DNA from 2 places in the Roseibium sp. AWQ4_254 genome. Region 2 is predicted to be linked to the other one. Evidence: predicted binding sites of a transcription regulator. Region 2 holds the regulator's gene; the other holds the start of a gene.

Region 1 (7,364 bases), on a different contig from region 2:
GGTCGCAGCCGTCAAATCCGCCGCTAAAGCGGTGACGAAACCGGCCGCCAAATCCAAAACCGCAGCCAAGCCGGTGGCCAAGACCGGAACGGCCTCTGCCAGGAAACCTGCCAGCAAACCCGGGCCGCTGGCGGACATTCTGCTGGCCAAGCCCGATGGGGCGGCGGACGACCTGAAAGCGATCAGCGGCGTCGGGCCGAAGCTGGAAACGGCTTTGAATGAGGCCGGTATTTTCCATTACTGGCAGATTGCCGGGCTCACCGGCGACCAAATCGAGGCGCTGGACAGCAAACTCGACTTCCGGGGCCGCATTGCGCGGGACAACTGGATCGAGCAGGCCCGCGAACTCTCGGAAGCTGTCAGTTGACAAGAGATGGATCGGGCACCGGGGCCGGGGCGATGCCGGACGGTGCCCGCAACCGGGTTGTTGCACGGTCAAAAGCTGGTTTGACCCTGTCCCGCGCAGGAAAATGAATTTTTCTTCATTTTCTTTTCGTTGAATTCCTGCGCCGGTTCTACTTTCCGAAGCGGCGGATTCCGTAAACAAAGCCAAAGAGTTGTCATTCCTTTAGACAATGCGCTTTCTGGGGCGCGTGTCTAGTCTACCGATGTGACACGCACCACAAATCCTTGAAGCGGCGGCGGGCAATGCCCACCTTTTTGGGGTGGATGTCTTTAATGGATAGGACGATGACGACGACCAAAAGTTGCATGATCAAACCTGCCTGGACGCCTGCGACCATCGGCCTGATGGTGCTGGGGTTCGTGGTGTTCTGGCCGCTTGGCCTCGCCATGCTCGCCTATATCTTGTGGGGTGACCGGTTCGAGGCCATGGCCCGCGATGCAAGAGATCACTGGCGGGGCAGCCCGCTGAAGGGAGCTTTCGACCAGATGTCAAACACACCTGCCTATGCACGGACCGGAAACGTGGCATTCGACGATTACCGTGAGCGTGAGCTGAAACGACTGGAAGAAGAGCGCGCGAAGCTGGACGCGATGCGGGCGGATTTCGACGAATTTCTGCGGGAGTTGCACCGGGCCCGCGACCAGGAAGAATTCGACCGCTTCATGGCCAAACGGGGCCGTTCAACCGGCGGCGAGGCGCCCGCCTCCTGAAACGGATTGTCCTGGACCCGTCTGCGGACGGCCTGACCGAAGGCGGCGCCCAAAGCGCCGCTTTCGTCATTTTCATTCCTTAAAAATAGTGTTTGGGCTGCCGACCCTGGGCGCGCCATGTTCCTGAGGGGAAACCGGTTTGTCTTTTGCGTTAACGTTTCTGATGTCAGGCAGCGAAAGGCAAAACCCATGAAACGCGATTTGCTTTAAACTCCCTGCAAGTGATTCGACCGGACCCCTGACCATGCGCCTGCGCCGCACGCCTTCCAAGCTGCCGGACCATATCGAGATTGAAACGGAGACGGCGGCTGTGCGCATCCGTCTGCGGGCCAATCCCAGAGCACAGCGCTATCTGCTCCGTCTGCCGGCAGACCGGTCCGGCCCCGTTCTAACGGTGCCCAAGGGTGGCGATCTCTCCCGCGCCGAACGGTTTGCCCGCCAGCATATCGACTGGCTGATCGACCGGCTGCAGGACCGGCCGGACCATGTGGCGTTCCGCGCCGGGGACATCGTTCCTCTGCGCGGGCAAGAGCATGTCATCGTTCCAACCGGCACACTGCGCGGGCTGGTCACGGTGGGCCGGGCGGAAGACGGAATGCCGGCCCTGCTGGTGCCCGGCGCAGACGATCATATTCCGCGCAAGGCGATATCCTGGCTGAAGGAAGAGGCGCGGCGGGACTTGACGGAGCGGGCCCATCATCACGCCGGAGTCCTGGGCAAGAAAATCGCCGCCATTAGCATCCGCGACACCAAAAGCCGCTGGGGCTCCTGTGCCTCCAATGGCAGGCTATCCTTTTCCTGGCGCCTGATCCTGGCCCCGCCCGATATTCTGGACTATGTGGCCGCCCATGAGGTTGCCCATTTGCAGGAAATGAACCATTCAAGCCGGTTCTGGCGCCTGTGCGAACATCTTGCGCCGCAAACCCCGCGGGCCCGCGTCTGGCTTAAGGAAAACGGTCTTCACCTGCACGGCTACGGCTAATACCACATGCCAAAACCCGGTCGGATGGGTCCTTGTCAAGTGAGTTTGGATCCACAGGCCTACTGAGTTCGCAGGTCACCGGCTTTTATAACGCGCGACAGGGGGGCGCTACCCGCCGCCGAAAATATTGCGCAGGAGATTGAGCGGGCCGCGCCGTTCGCCATCGCCGCCTTCGCCGCCAATTGGAGCGGGTGGGATTGGCGCACTGCCGGAACTGACAGTGGCTGGCCGCTGGGTCCGGGGTTTGCGCGGCGCGGCAATCGTGGCCGGAAGGTTTGGAACGCCGGGTAGATCGGCCACCGGCAGGCCTTTGTGATCCGAATCCATCACGGCTTTCCAGGTGGCAGCTGGCAGGCTGCCGCCGGTTGCCTTGCGGGTCGGCGAATTGTCGTCATTGCCGAACCAGACCGCTGTGGTCAGATTGCCCGTATAGCCGATGAACCAGGCATCGCGGAAATCCTGTGTGGTGCCGGTCTTGCCGCCGGCTGGCCGCCCGTTGTCAAGACGGGCCTTGTGGCCCGTACCGGTGAGCAGGGTTTCGGCCATCATCCGGTTCATGTCTGCGACTTGCTGGCGCTGGATCACCCGGCCCCGGCCGTCGCCGGATCTGGAATAAAGGGTTTTGCCGTCAACGGTACGGATCCGGCGGATGATATGCGGCAGGACCCCATAGCCGCCATTGGAAAAGGGCACATAGGCCGACGCGATTTCCAGCGGCGAGACTTCCGATGTGCCCAGGGCCAGCGACAGGTTCGCCTTCAGGGGCGAGGTGATGCCAAGCCGCTTGGCTGTGCTGGCGATGGTTCCGGGTCCGACCTGGTTGGCCAGTTGCGCGGCAATGGTGTTCAGGGACAGGCTGAGCGCCCGGGTGAGGGAGACCGGCCCGTAATATTGCTTGGTGTAGTTCTTCGGCGACCATTTGCCGATGGTGGTCGGCTGATCCTGACGGATGGTGTCCGGCGTCATACCGTTTTCCAGAGCCGACAGATAGACAAAGGGTTTGAAGGCTGAGCCAGGCTGGCGCTTGGCATAGGCCGCCCGGTTGTACTGGCTTCTGGCATAGTCGGCACCGCCGACCATGGCCTTGATCGCCCCGGCCGTATCCAGCGTGACAATCGCACCCTGAGACACCCTGAGGGTCTTGCCGTTTTCCTTAAGCGCAGCGCGCAGGGCTGTTTCGGCGGACTGCTGCATGGCCGGAACGATGGTCGTGTCGACCACAATGTCCTTTTCGATTGAGCCGACAAAATGCGGCAGCACGTCCATCACGTAGTCGGCCACGTAGTTCTCGCTTGCTGACGTGTAGCGGCGGACCACCTTGGCCGGAGCGGCCAGGGCGTTTTTGGCTTCATCTGCAGTAATGTAGCCCTCGTCATGCATGGCAGCCAGTACGAGCTGCGCCCGGTCCTCGGCCAGATCCGGATTGCGCGCAGGGGAATAGCGGGAGGGGGCTTTCAACAGACCGGCGATGGTCGCAGCTTCCGCGATCGTCAACAGGCGCGCCGACTTGCCGAAATAGCGCCGGGCGGCGGCATCCACCCCATAGGCACCGGAGCCGAGATAGACCCGGTTCAGATACATTTCGAGGATCTCGTCCTTGGAATATTCCGCTTCCAGCCAGAAGGCGAGCACCAGTTCCTGGATCTTGCGCTTCACGGTGCGGTCCGGTTCCAGAAACAGATTCTTGGCCAGCTGCTGGGTCAGGGTCGAGCCGCCCTGGGACACACGCCCGGCGGTCAGGTTGGTGTAGACGGCCCGCAGCAGGCCCACCGGGTCGACGCCGAAATGGGAGCGGTAGCGGCGGTCCTCAATGGCAATGACCGCATTGGGCAGATAGGGGGGCAGCTGTTCCAGCCGTACCGCCTCGCCGCCCGTGTCGCCGCGGTTGGCAATCAGATCTCCGTTTCCAGCCACAATTTTCACATTGGGGGGCCGGGCCGGCACTTGCCACTCGGAGGTCGGCGGCAGATAGGCGGCATAGTAGCCGACTACGCAGACCACGGCGATCACGCCCCAGATGCCAAGAACCGCGCTCCAGTAAAGACTGCGCTTGAACAGCCTGCCGACCACCGGGGGAATGCGCAAACGGAAGCCGCGCACACTGCTGCGCCGCTTTGCTCCGGACCGACTGCCCCGGCCTTTGCTCTGCCGGGGTTTTGTGCCCCGGGATCTGCCGGTTGCGGCTTTCGGTTTGGAGGGTTTTCCCGTCTTTTTGGCTGGTGCTTTCTTGCGGGTGCGGGCGCCGGCAGTCTTGCGTTTGGGTTTGGCACCGGATTTGGAGGCGGGTGCAGTTGGGCGGTCCTGCGGCCCAAGGCGCAGGTCAAGCAGAGTGCTGTCCGTTTCCCCGAAGGTCGGCTCAATCCGTGCCTGGCGTTTCGCCCGAGGCGCCATCGCTCATTCGTCCCGTCATCATGTCCGGTTGAAAACCGGTCCCCGGTGATGAAGATAGAATGCGGCAATTTAAGGGGGCGTTAAGGCTTCGCCCTTCCCGTGCAATTCCATAGTGCCAGATTCCGGCGGGCAGGTCCGTTGCTTTGCTGATGGCAGTTTTTACGAGCCACCTGAATCTGAAGCTCGTCTCATTTCCCGGCACGCTCCGAACGAACTTCAGAGTAAAGAAGGTGACCAGCAAACCTATGTTTCTAATGAGGTTTTCGGAACTGAAATACGCGACGGCGCGCGTTGCAAAAATCAGGCGTATTTCAAGTCCACCACACCGGCATCAGCTTGCGTAACGGCTTGCGTCGGCGCCGTAGTAATTCACGTAGCGGGTGTTGAGTTCGCTGACCGGCATGATGATGAGAATGTCGGTGGTTCCGAACTGGTGGTCGATCACCGCGCCGTCGCCGATAAAGGCCCCGAGCCGCAGGTAGCCCTTGACCAGTGGCGGCAGAGCGCGCAGGGCGGCTTTCTGGTTGATGTCTTCAGAGGCAAGGCGGTTCATTTCCACATAGCGGTCCTGAACGGCCCGTGCACGCCATTCTTCTGGCGCGCGTGAGGCGTGATGCAGGAAGGAGAGCTGCTCTGCCAGTGCATCGGGCTGGGTGCCTTCAATGGAAGCACAGCCAAGCATGACGTCGATCTTGTGCCGCAGCACATAGGACCAGATGCCGTGCCACAGCAGTTCAACCGTTTTTTTGTTGCGGTAGGGCTTGAGCACGCAGGACCGGCCCAGTTCCATGAACCGCTTGCCCGGATTGGCATCGATCAGGCGCTGGATATCATATTCGGCAGAGGTGTAGAAGCCGCCATGGCGATCGGCAATCTCCTGGAGCAGCACCCGGTAGGTGCCGACGATCTGCGGTTTCAACCGGCCCAGTTTGTTGCGTTTCAGGGATGCGTGATCCACCACGAGAAGATGGTCGCAATAGGTGTCAAACGGGTCCGCATCGCGCCGGGTTGCCTGGGTATGGGCATCGGCAATGGCGGACATTTCTTCATAAAAGACCTTATAGCGCAGCCGTTGCGCCTTTTTCACTTCCTTGAAATTGCGCGCCAGACGCACTTCCAGCGAGCCGATGCGGCCGAGCGTCTCGCCCGGTGTGTGGACTGGCGCTCCCGGGCGTATATGCGTTGAGGCCGCAGCGTCAGCGCGCAGAGCTGGCGAAAATTTGCGCACCAGTTTCTTCGGAGAAAAAAGTCCTTCACGCATCATGGACAGTCTACCCTCTTGCATTCCTTCAGCGGCACGTGGTCCGTTTCACAGCTTGCAAGCTGTTTCACGTGTCTTTTTACGTTCGCCGGTACAGGATCTCCGGCGCGGGCCCACATGCTTTAAACGCGTCCTAGAACACATCTTTCCTACAGCTGGATGACAGCCGGGTTGATTTCCGGATATCCCATCGCGGAAGTGTATATGAGCATTGGATAAGTGAAAACTGGAACATTGCCGCAGTCAGACCAAACCCCGGCCCCAGACCCGGATCTGCTCCGGCCGTGGTGGCCCTCAGGTTCAAAAGCAAGATCCTTTAGCGGGCGATGCTGTCGAGGGCCGCTGAAATGGCGTCCGCGGACAGGGGCTTGGTCAGATATCCGGCAGCCCCCATCTCTACGGCCTTGTCGCGGGCATCCTGCATCACATCGGCAGTGACGATCAGCACCGGTACGGGAGGACGCCCATGGGCCATCTCTTCTTCGCGGATCTTGCGGATCGCTTCAAACCCGTCGAGACCGGGCATGTGCAGGTCCATCAAGATGGCATCAAAGCCGCCGGAGGACGCCTCTGCGACCGCTGCCTCCCCATCGACCACCATCACCGGTACATGGCCGAGCTTGCGCAGCATGGCTTCGCTGAGCAGCCGGTTGATATCGTTGTCTTCAGCCACAAGCAGGCGCAGAGGCCGGGCGGGCGCCGCAGGGCGGCGCGCGGACGCTTCCGTGCTGACAGGATCGGCTCCGGCCTCCCAGGCATGGTCTTGGGCGGAGCCACTCAAGAGGCCGGAAAACACCTGAACCAGGGTCTCGATCCGCACTGGGCGGATCAGATAGGCGGCATAGCCGGCCGAGCGCAGATCCGCGAGCCGGTCCCGTTCGCCGGGTGAAATCAGCACTATGGCGGGAACCGGGCACCCGGCCAGCCGGGCGGAGGCCAGCCAGCCGCCGCTGTCCGACAGGGCCGCATTGTCGACCACCAGAAGATCTGCGCCCGCAAGCGCCTTTTCCAGGGTCGGGCTGCCGGGCACTTGAATGGAAACATCCGCCCGGTGGCGCTCCAGACGCCTGGCCAGCAGCGGGCATTCAATCCGGCTGTTGGTGACAAAGACGATGCTGCGGCCCGCCAGAGCCGCCAGACGCGGATCTTCGCTTTCGTTCAGGACTTCGGGAATAGGCAGGGTGACCCGGAAATGACCGCCGCCCTCTGCGCCGGGCCGGGCGGTGATCTGGCCGCCCATCAGCCGGACCAGACGCTGGGCAATGGCCAGCCCCAGTCCGGTGCCGCCGAATTTGCGCGCCGGGCCGTGATCCACCTGTTCGAATTCCTTGAACAGCCGTTCCGCCTCGGCCTCGTCAAAACCGATGCCGGTATCACGCACATCAATGGCCAGAAAACTGCCGCCCTCCGGATTGGGCTGGCCGGTCAGTTCAACTGCCACGCCGCCCTCATCTGTAAATTTGATCCCATTGCCGATCAGGTTGAACAGGATCTGACGAACCCGGGTTGCATCCAGGGTCAGCTCTTCGGGCAGGCACGGGTCCAGCATCATGCCAATTTCCAAGCCCTTGGCATGGGCTTTCGGGGCCAGCAGCTCCACGACATGTTCTGCCA
Region 2 (7,364 bases):
AATACGGGGTTAATGGCCGCAGAGGCCGCAATAAAAGGTGCGGGCAATGAGTTGGACAAACGAACGGGTTGAACTCCTCAAGAAACTTTGGGGTGACGGCTTGAGCGCAAGCCAGATCGCTGGCGAGCTTGGAGGCGTCACCCGGAATGCCGTGATCGGCAAGGTTCACCGGCTTGGCCTGTCCGGGCGGGCAAAGACCTCAAGCGCAAGCACCAAGCCCCGTCGGCCGCGCTCTGCAACCGCCAGCAACACCAACACCAGCTCAGCTCCGAAGAAGCCGGCCCAGCAGCCGCCGCAAACAATTGGGGCGACGGCGCTCAAGGCGGATACAGCCCCTGCGCCCGTTGCAGAGATCAAGCCAGAGCCGGTGGCCGAACTGGTGGTGCCGATTTCCCAGCGTGCCACGATCCTGACGCTGACCGAGCGCACCTGCAAATGGCCGATCGGCGACCCGGCGACGGACGACTTCTACTTCTGCGGCCGCCAGTCCGAAGCCGGTGTTCCCTATTGCACCCATCACTGCAAGATCGCCTACCAGCCGGTCGCCGACCGCCGCCGCGACCGCAAAGTGATTGCGAAGGCCGGCTGACGCCCCACCTTCTTTCAAACGAGAAAAGCCCGCTATTTTGGCGGGCTTTTCAGTTTGAAGCGTGCTTTTATTTTCCAGCACCTACCAGGCCCCATGCCAACCTCACCCAAAAGGTCCCTATTGGAGGGGGCAAGTTCACCGGCAAGGAGAGGCACGCAGGACGGCCTGGTTGGCCGTTCAAGCGGCGCAACGCAGTCCGGCGGGCCGGAGCAGGCCACCGAGGCCGCGTTTGAGGACTGTTCAGCTGCGTCCCAAGTTTTGAACGATAAACCATATCGCCCTGCAACCTGCTCCTTGACGAACAGTCCCCAAACACGGTCAGATCGGTTCCTATCTATTGAGGTTGGTAGGAGCCACCTTAAGCTACGACACGAGAGCGTTCCGCCGTGTCGCGCGTCTTGGACGAAGCCGCACATCACCCTGTGACCCGTTCCTTGCGGAACGCTCTCATGTCACGGTCGAATAGGGTCCTGTTTGGTGAGGTTGATATCAGCCGACGGCTGAAAACTGATCGTTGAAGGCGTAGCCCGCGCCGCGGACCGTGCGGATCGGGTCCTTGGCCTTGCCCCTGTTGAGGGCTTTGCGCAGACGGCCCACATGCACATCAACCGTGCGCTCGTCCACATAGACATCATGACCCCAGACACCGTCCAGAAGCTGCTCGCGGGAAAACACCCGCCCAGGCGACGTCATCAGGAACTCCAGCAGGCGGAACTCGGTCGGGCCCAGGTGGATTTCCTTGGTATTGCGCCGGACCCGGTGGGTTTCCCGGTCCAGTTCAATATCGCCGGAACGCAACATCGTGGAGACCACTTCCGGGCTGGCCCGGCGCAGGATCGCACGGACCCGCGCCATCAGCTCCGGCACGGAGAACGGCTTGACCACATAGTCATCTGCCCCGGTCGACAGGCCGCGGATCCGCTCCGCTTCCTCGCCCCGCGCCGTCAGCATGATAACCGGCAGGCGCTCGGTGTCCTCGCGGGTGCGTAGGCGGCGGCACAGTTCAATGCCGGACAGGCCCGGCAGCATCCAGTCCAGAAGCAGCAGATCCGGCAGGCTTTCCCGCAGGCGGATTTCCGCCTCATCGCCCCGGACACAGGAATCCACCTGATATCCTTCCGCTTCCAGATTGTATCTCAAGAGAAGGCTGAGCGGTTCTTCGTCTTCAACGATGAGGACCTTCGGCATTCGTTCTTGCTCCGTCTAGGCGGCCGGCGCCCAGGCGCCGGCCGGAAATTGCGCACTGTTTTTTGCAGAGGTTTATGCGCTGGTCGTTTCGTCGAGCTTTTCCCGCTCTTCCGGCAGACGCTCGCCTGTGACCATGAAGAAGACATTCTCCGCAATATTGGTCGCGTGATCCCCGATCCGCTCGATGTTCTTGGCGCAGAACAGCAAATGGACACATTGGGTGATCACCCGCGGGTCTTCCATCATGTAGGTGAGCAATTCCCGGAAAAGGGAAGTATAGATCGCGTCGACTTCCGCGTCCCCTTCCTGCACCCGGCGCGCCGCCTCGGCATCGCGCCGCGTATAGGCGTCAAGCACCTGCTTGAGCTGGGACAGGGCCAGCTCGGTCATGTGCTCGACCCCGATGGCCAGCTTTTTGGACTGGAGATTGCTATCGATGGCAATCACACGCTTGGCCACGTTCTTGGCCAGGTCGCCCACCCGCTCCAGGTCATTGGCGATGCGGCTGGCGGCAGTGATCTCGCGCAGGTCCTGCCCCATGGGCTGGCGGCGGGCGATCATCTCGATCAGCTTCATCTCCACGTCCTGATGCAACCCATCCAGGCGTTCATCGCCGGAAATGGTAGCCTTGGCCAGATCAAGATCCTGGTTGACCAGCGCATGCACCGCATCCGCGAACGCCCGTTCTGCAAGGCCGCCCATCTCGGCGACTTTGCCGGCCATGGCAGTCAGTTCCTCGTCATAAGCCGAGACTGTATGTTCAGACATCCTGTGTCCCCTTCAGATTTCGCAAATACGCTTAGCCAAAGCGTCCGGTGATGTAATCCTGCGTGCGTTTGTCCTGTGGGTTGGTAAAGATGTCTTCTGTCTGACCTTCCTCAACCAGAATTCCCAGGTGGAAAAACGCGGTGCGCTGAGAGACACGGGCCGCCTGCTGCATGGAGTGGGTCACGATCACGATCGTGTAGTTTTCGCGCAGCTCGTCGATCAGTTCCTCAACCTTTGCCGTAGCAATGGGATCAAGTGCCGAACATGGTTCATCCATCAGGATCACTTCCGGGCTGACGGCAATTGCGCGCGCAATGCACAGACGCTGCTGCTGTCCGCCGGACATGCCTGTTCCCGGCTCATCCAGCCGGTTCTTGACTTCTTCCCAAAGGCCGGCCTTCTGAAGGCTCGAGGCCACGATATCGTCCAGTTCCGCCTTGTTGCGGGACAGGCCGTGGATCCGCGGACCATAGGCAATATTGTCGTAAATCGACTTCGGGAACGGGTTCGGCTTCTGGAACACCATGCCCACCTTGGCCCGCAGCTGCACCGGATCGACCTTCGGATCGTAAATGTCTTCGCCGTCAATCTTGATGGAGCCTTCGACACGACAGATATCTATGGTGTCGTTCATGCGATTCAAGGTGCGCAGGAAGGTCGACTTGCCACAGCCGGACGGGCCAATGAAGGCCGTAACGGAACGCGGCTGGATTTCAATATCCACGTCTTTGATGGCATGGGTGTCGCCGTAATAGACCTGGACCTTGTTGGCGGAAATCTTGCTGTCGGTCATCTCTTTCGCCTGTTCAATCGTCGGCATCTCGTTCATCGGATCAATCCTTACCAGCGGCGCTCAAACCTGCGGCGCAGGATGATTGCGAGAATGTTCATGGAAAGAAGGAAAATCAGGAGCACAATAATCCCGCCCCAGGCCTTCTCGTAAAAGGCATAGTCGGCCCGGGCCGCCCAGGTGTAGATCTGGGCCGGCATGGCGGAGTTCGGGTCCATGAAGCCGGAGACGAGCCCGTCCGGATACCCACGGGCCACAAAGCCGACCATCCCGATCAGCAGCAGCGGCGCGGTCTCCCCAAGAGCCTGGGCCAGACCAATGATGGTGCCGGTCAAAATGCCCGGCATGGCCAGTGGCAGCACATGGTGGAAGATGGCCTGCATCTTGGACGCTCCGACGCCCAGCGCCGCATCCCGGATGCTCGGCGGCACCGCTTTCAAGGACGCCCGTGTGGAGATGATGATGGTCGGCAGGGTCATCAGCGTCAGCACCAGCCCACCGACCAGCGGGGCCGATTGCGGCAGATGCATGAACTGGATGAACACGGCCAGGCCCAGAATGCCGAACACGATGGACGGCACGGCAGCCAGGTTGGAAATATTCACCTCGATCAGATCGGTGAACCGGTTCTGCGGTGCAAACTCTTCCAGATAGATGGAGGCGGCAACGCCGATGGGCAGGGACAGGAACAGCACGACCAGCATCATAAAGAAGGAACCGACCACGGACGCCCCAATGCCAGCAGCACCCGGATTGTCCACCCCGGCATCCGCACCGGTCACGAACTGCCAGTTGAAGACGCTCTTGAGGACGCCCGCATCGACCAGATGGTCAACAATGTCCAGATCCGACGACTTCAGGAACCGGCTGTCGGTCATGTTGTCGCGCGTGATCCGGCCATTGATATAGCCATCCACCCGGGACGAAGCGGCCAGCTTGAAGTCGACTGGCTCGCCGAGCTTGTCTTCATTTTCCCGGTAAAAGGAACGGATTGTATTGCCCGGCTTGCCGACAATGCGGCCGATGGCTGCCGGTTCAACCGCTGCTTCGATGCCACTGTCCTTCAGCTGGGCGGTCAGGGCGTTCAGGAAAAGTTGCTCATAGGCTTTCGTCTTGAAGAGCTGCTTTTCCGCTGCTTCATACTGCTCCTGCGTCACGGTAAACTTCACTTCAACAACCGTGCGCGAGAAGGCCGGAATGCCCTGGGAGATGATGGCAAAGGCCAGAACCACCAGGAAGAACAGCCCGATCACGATGGCGGCAATACCGTAGGCCTGGAACCGTTTTTCCGCTGCATTGCGCTTGCGAGTAAGATCATCCAGCGCATAAAGCGACTTGGGCTGGCGCGGCGCGGCCGAAGTGGTTTCGCCCGCTTCGGGAGGAAGAGTTGTATCGGTCATCAGTCATACTGCTCCCGGTATTTGCGCACGATGTAAAGCGCGACAATATTAAGACCAAGCGTAATCACGAACAGCGTCATGCCCAACGCAAAGGCAACAAGCGCAACGGGCGAAGCAAAATCCGCATCCCCGGTCAGCTGGCTGACGATTTTGGCAGTCACCGTTGTCATGGCTTCGAACGGGTTCAGGCTGAGCCGTGCGGCTGCCCCTGCCCCGAGCACCACAATCATGGTTTCACCGATGGCGCGCGACGCTGCCAGCAGGATGGCGCCGACAATGCCCGGAAGCGCGGCAGGCAGGATCACCTGGCGCACGGTTTCCGACTTGGTCGCGCCCAGACCGTAGGACCCGTCCCGCATGGCCTGGGGCACCGCGTTGATGATGTCATCGGACAGCGAGCTGACAAAGGGAATGAGCATGATGCCCATGACCAGACCGGCCGTCATGACGGCGGTCCCGGCCTGCATGATGCCAAGGCCGTTTTCCCCGAAGATGGACATCAGCAGCGGCCCGACGGTCAGAAGGGCGAAGAGACCGTACACAATGGTCGGGATACCCGCCAGAACCTCCAGAAGAGGCTTGGCAACGGCCCGAACTTTCGGACCGGCATATTCCGACAGATAGACGGCGGCGAAGAGGCCGATCGGCACTGCCACCACAAGGGCAACCAGCGAGATGTAGAACGTGCCCCAGAGCAGCGGCACGATGCCCAACTCAGACGAGCTGCCCCGGCCGGAGAAGCTTGGCGACCAGGTCGTGCCGAAGAAGAAGTCCGTGGCCGGATAAAGACGAAAGAACTCGGCGGTGTTGAACACCAGCGACAACACGATGCCGATCGTGGTCAGGATGGCTATCGAGGCCGCTGCAATCAGCAGTGCCTTGATACCCTGCTCGACCACATTTCGCGCCCGGAAGTCAGCATTGGTCTCGCGCAGGCCAAAGGCTGCCCCGGCCAGGGAGACCAATAGAATGGCAACAGTCATCATCAGATTGCCGGTGGCGTTCATCACGCGGAAACTTTGCGCGGCGCGCAGAACCGGCTGGGTGACCTGGGAGGTCACAATCTGGCCCGCATCCTTGAGGCGGGTGGTGACGTCAGTGAAGTCGGCGCGGGCATTGCGCGCGAAGTCTTCATCCATGGCGCCAATCGCGACCGCATTGTCGAGGCCGCGCGCGGTCCGGCGGACCTCAGCCAGCACCAGACCCCGGGACGAGCCTTCCTGAATGGCGCTTTCCGGGATCATGCCGGAAATGGAGCTGTTCACGTAGATCGGCTGCACGAGCAGCCAGGCGACAAGGAGCAACAAGGCGGGAACGGCAGCCTTCATCGCGACGTTCGTGCCGTAGTAGGACGGTAGGGAATGCAGAGCCGACAGCTCTCCCCCGGCACTGGACAGGGCCCGCGACCGCCCAAGAACGTACCCCACCGCAGCGATGATGAGCACGGTCAAGATGAGCCAGAACAAAGGCATTTGCTCCCCCGGAATTTTTAGAAAGTACAAAAAGAAAAAGGGGCGGCGATCACGGCCGCCCCTCACAATCAGCCGGACGGCTGATTACTTCATGGTTTCTTCAGCAGCAACAGCAGCCTGAGTCGCAGCCAGTTCCGGGTCGGAAACGAGGCCGTACTGAGCCAGAGGACCGTCCGGGCCAGCGATTTCGTCAGAAACGAAGAACTGAGCGTATTCTTTCAGGCCCGGGATCACGCCGATATGTGCCTTCTTGACGTAGAAGAAGAGCGGACGGGAAACCGGATATTCACCGGAAGCGATGGTCTCGGTGGACGGAGCGATCCCATCCATCGTTGCGACTTTCAGCTTGTCGGTGTTGTTCTCGTAGAACGCCAGACCGAAAACGCCGATGCCGTTCGGGTTGGTGTCGATACGGGCCAGGGTTTCGGTGTAGTCGCCGTCGATGTCCACGGACTTGCCGTCTTTACGCACTGCGATGCAAGCATCTTCAGCGTCATCTTCGGACATGCCGGCATCCATCATGGCTTTCAGAGCGCCAGTTGCTTCACAGCCAACAGCCAGGACCTTCTCTTCGAAGACTTCACGGGTGCCGTGCTTGGTGCCCGGGATGAAGGCGTCGATTTCAGCGTCCGGAAGGTCGGCGTTGAACTCGGACCACTTGGTGTAGGGGTTGTCGACAACCTTGCCGTCTTTCAGCACCTTGGCGCCAAGAGCGTTGAAGATGTCAGACGGCGTGAAAGCAACAAAAGCCGGGCCGTCTTTTTGAGACGCGAAAACGATCCCGTCATAGCCGATGCGCACTTCCATGATGTCTTTCACACCATTGGCCGCACATGCCTTGATTTCTTTTTCGCGGATTTTGCGGGAAGCGTTTGCAACGTCGATGGTGTTTTCGCCAACACCTTCACAGAAGCGCTTCAGGCCAGCAGAAGAACCGCCGGACTCAACAACCGGTGTCGGGAAGTCGGTGTTTTCGCCAAAAGCTTCGGCAACGATGGAAGCGTACGGCAGAACCGTGGAAGAACCGGCAACCTGAACCTGGTCGCGAGCCTGGGCTGTGCCTACGAATGCAGTGGAAGCAACAGCCAGGGCGGTTGCGCTAACGAGGGTCGTAAATTTCACTTGACCACTCCCTTTGAATGTCAAGGTTTGTAGAT

The links. Region 2 encodes PhoB, which activates phosphate uptake and scavenging genes when phosphate is short. Its sites were predicted from a motif close to TGTCATNNANCTGTCAT; they were not measured.
Region 1: a site for PhoB is predicted at 5,899-5,915, ahead of olsB (l-ornithine N(alpha)-acyltransferase). Genes of this name have one in related genera too.

What each region holds. Positions count from the first base shown of each region.
Region 1 is NZ_JBSWYH010000020.1:88,444-95,807, reverse strand. Features, by position in the region: gene phaZ (polyhydroxyalkanoate depolymerase) at 1-367, shown strand, start outside; gene ACXAIC_RS16235 (DUF2852 domain-containing protein) at 691-1,116, shown strand; gene ACXAIC_RS16230 (M48 family metallopeptidase) at 1,361-2,098, shown strand; gene ACXAIC_RS16225 (transglycosylase domain-containing protein) at 2,207-4,489, opposite strand; gene olsB (l-ornithine N(alpha)-acyltransferase) at 4,821-5,753, opposite strand; gene ACXAIC_RS16215 (hybrid sensor histidine kinase/response regulator) at 6,067-7,364, opposite strand, start outside.
Region 2 is NZ_JBSWYH010000026.1:51,121-58,484, reverse strand. Features, by position in the region: gene ACXAIC_RS19000 (GcrA family cell cycle regulator) at 47-589, shown strand; gene phoB (phosphate regulon transcriptional regulator PhoB) at 1,079-1,777, opposite strand; gene phoU (phosphate signaling complex protein PhoU) at 1,850-2,545, opposite strand; gene pstB (phosphate ABC transporter ATP-binding protein PstB) at 2,577-3,374, opposite strand; gene pstA (phosphate ABC transporter permease PstA) at 3,386-4,735, opposite strand; gene pstC (phosphate ABC transporter permease subunit PstC) at 4,735-6,207, opposite strand; gene ACXAIC_RS18970 (substrate-binding domain-containing protein) at 6,292-7,329, opposite strand.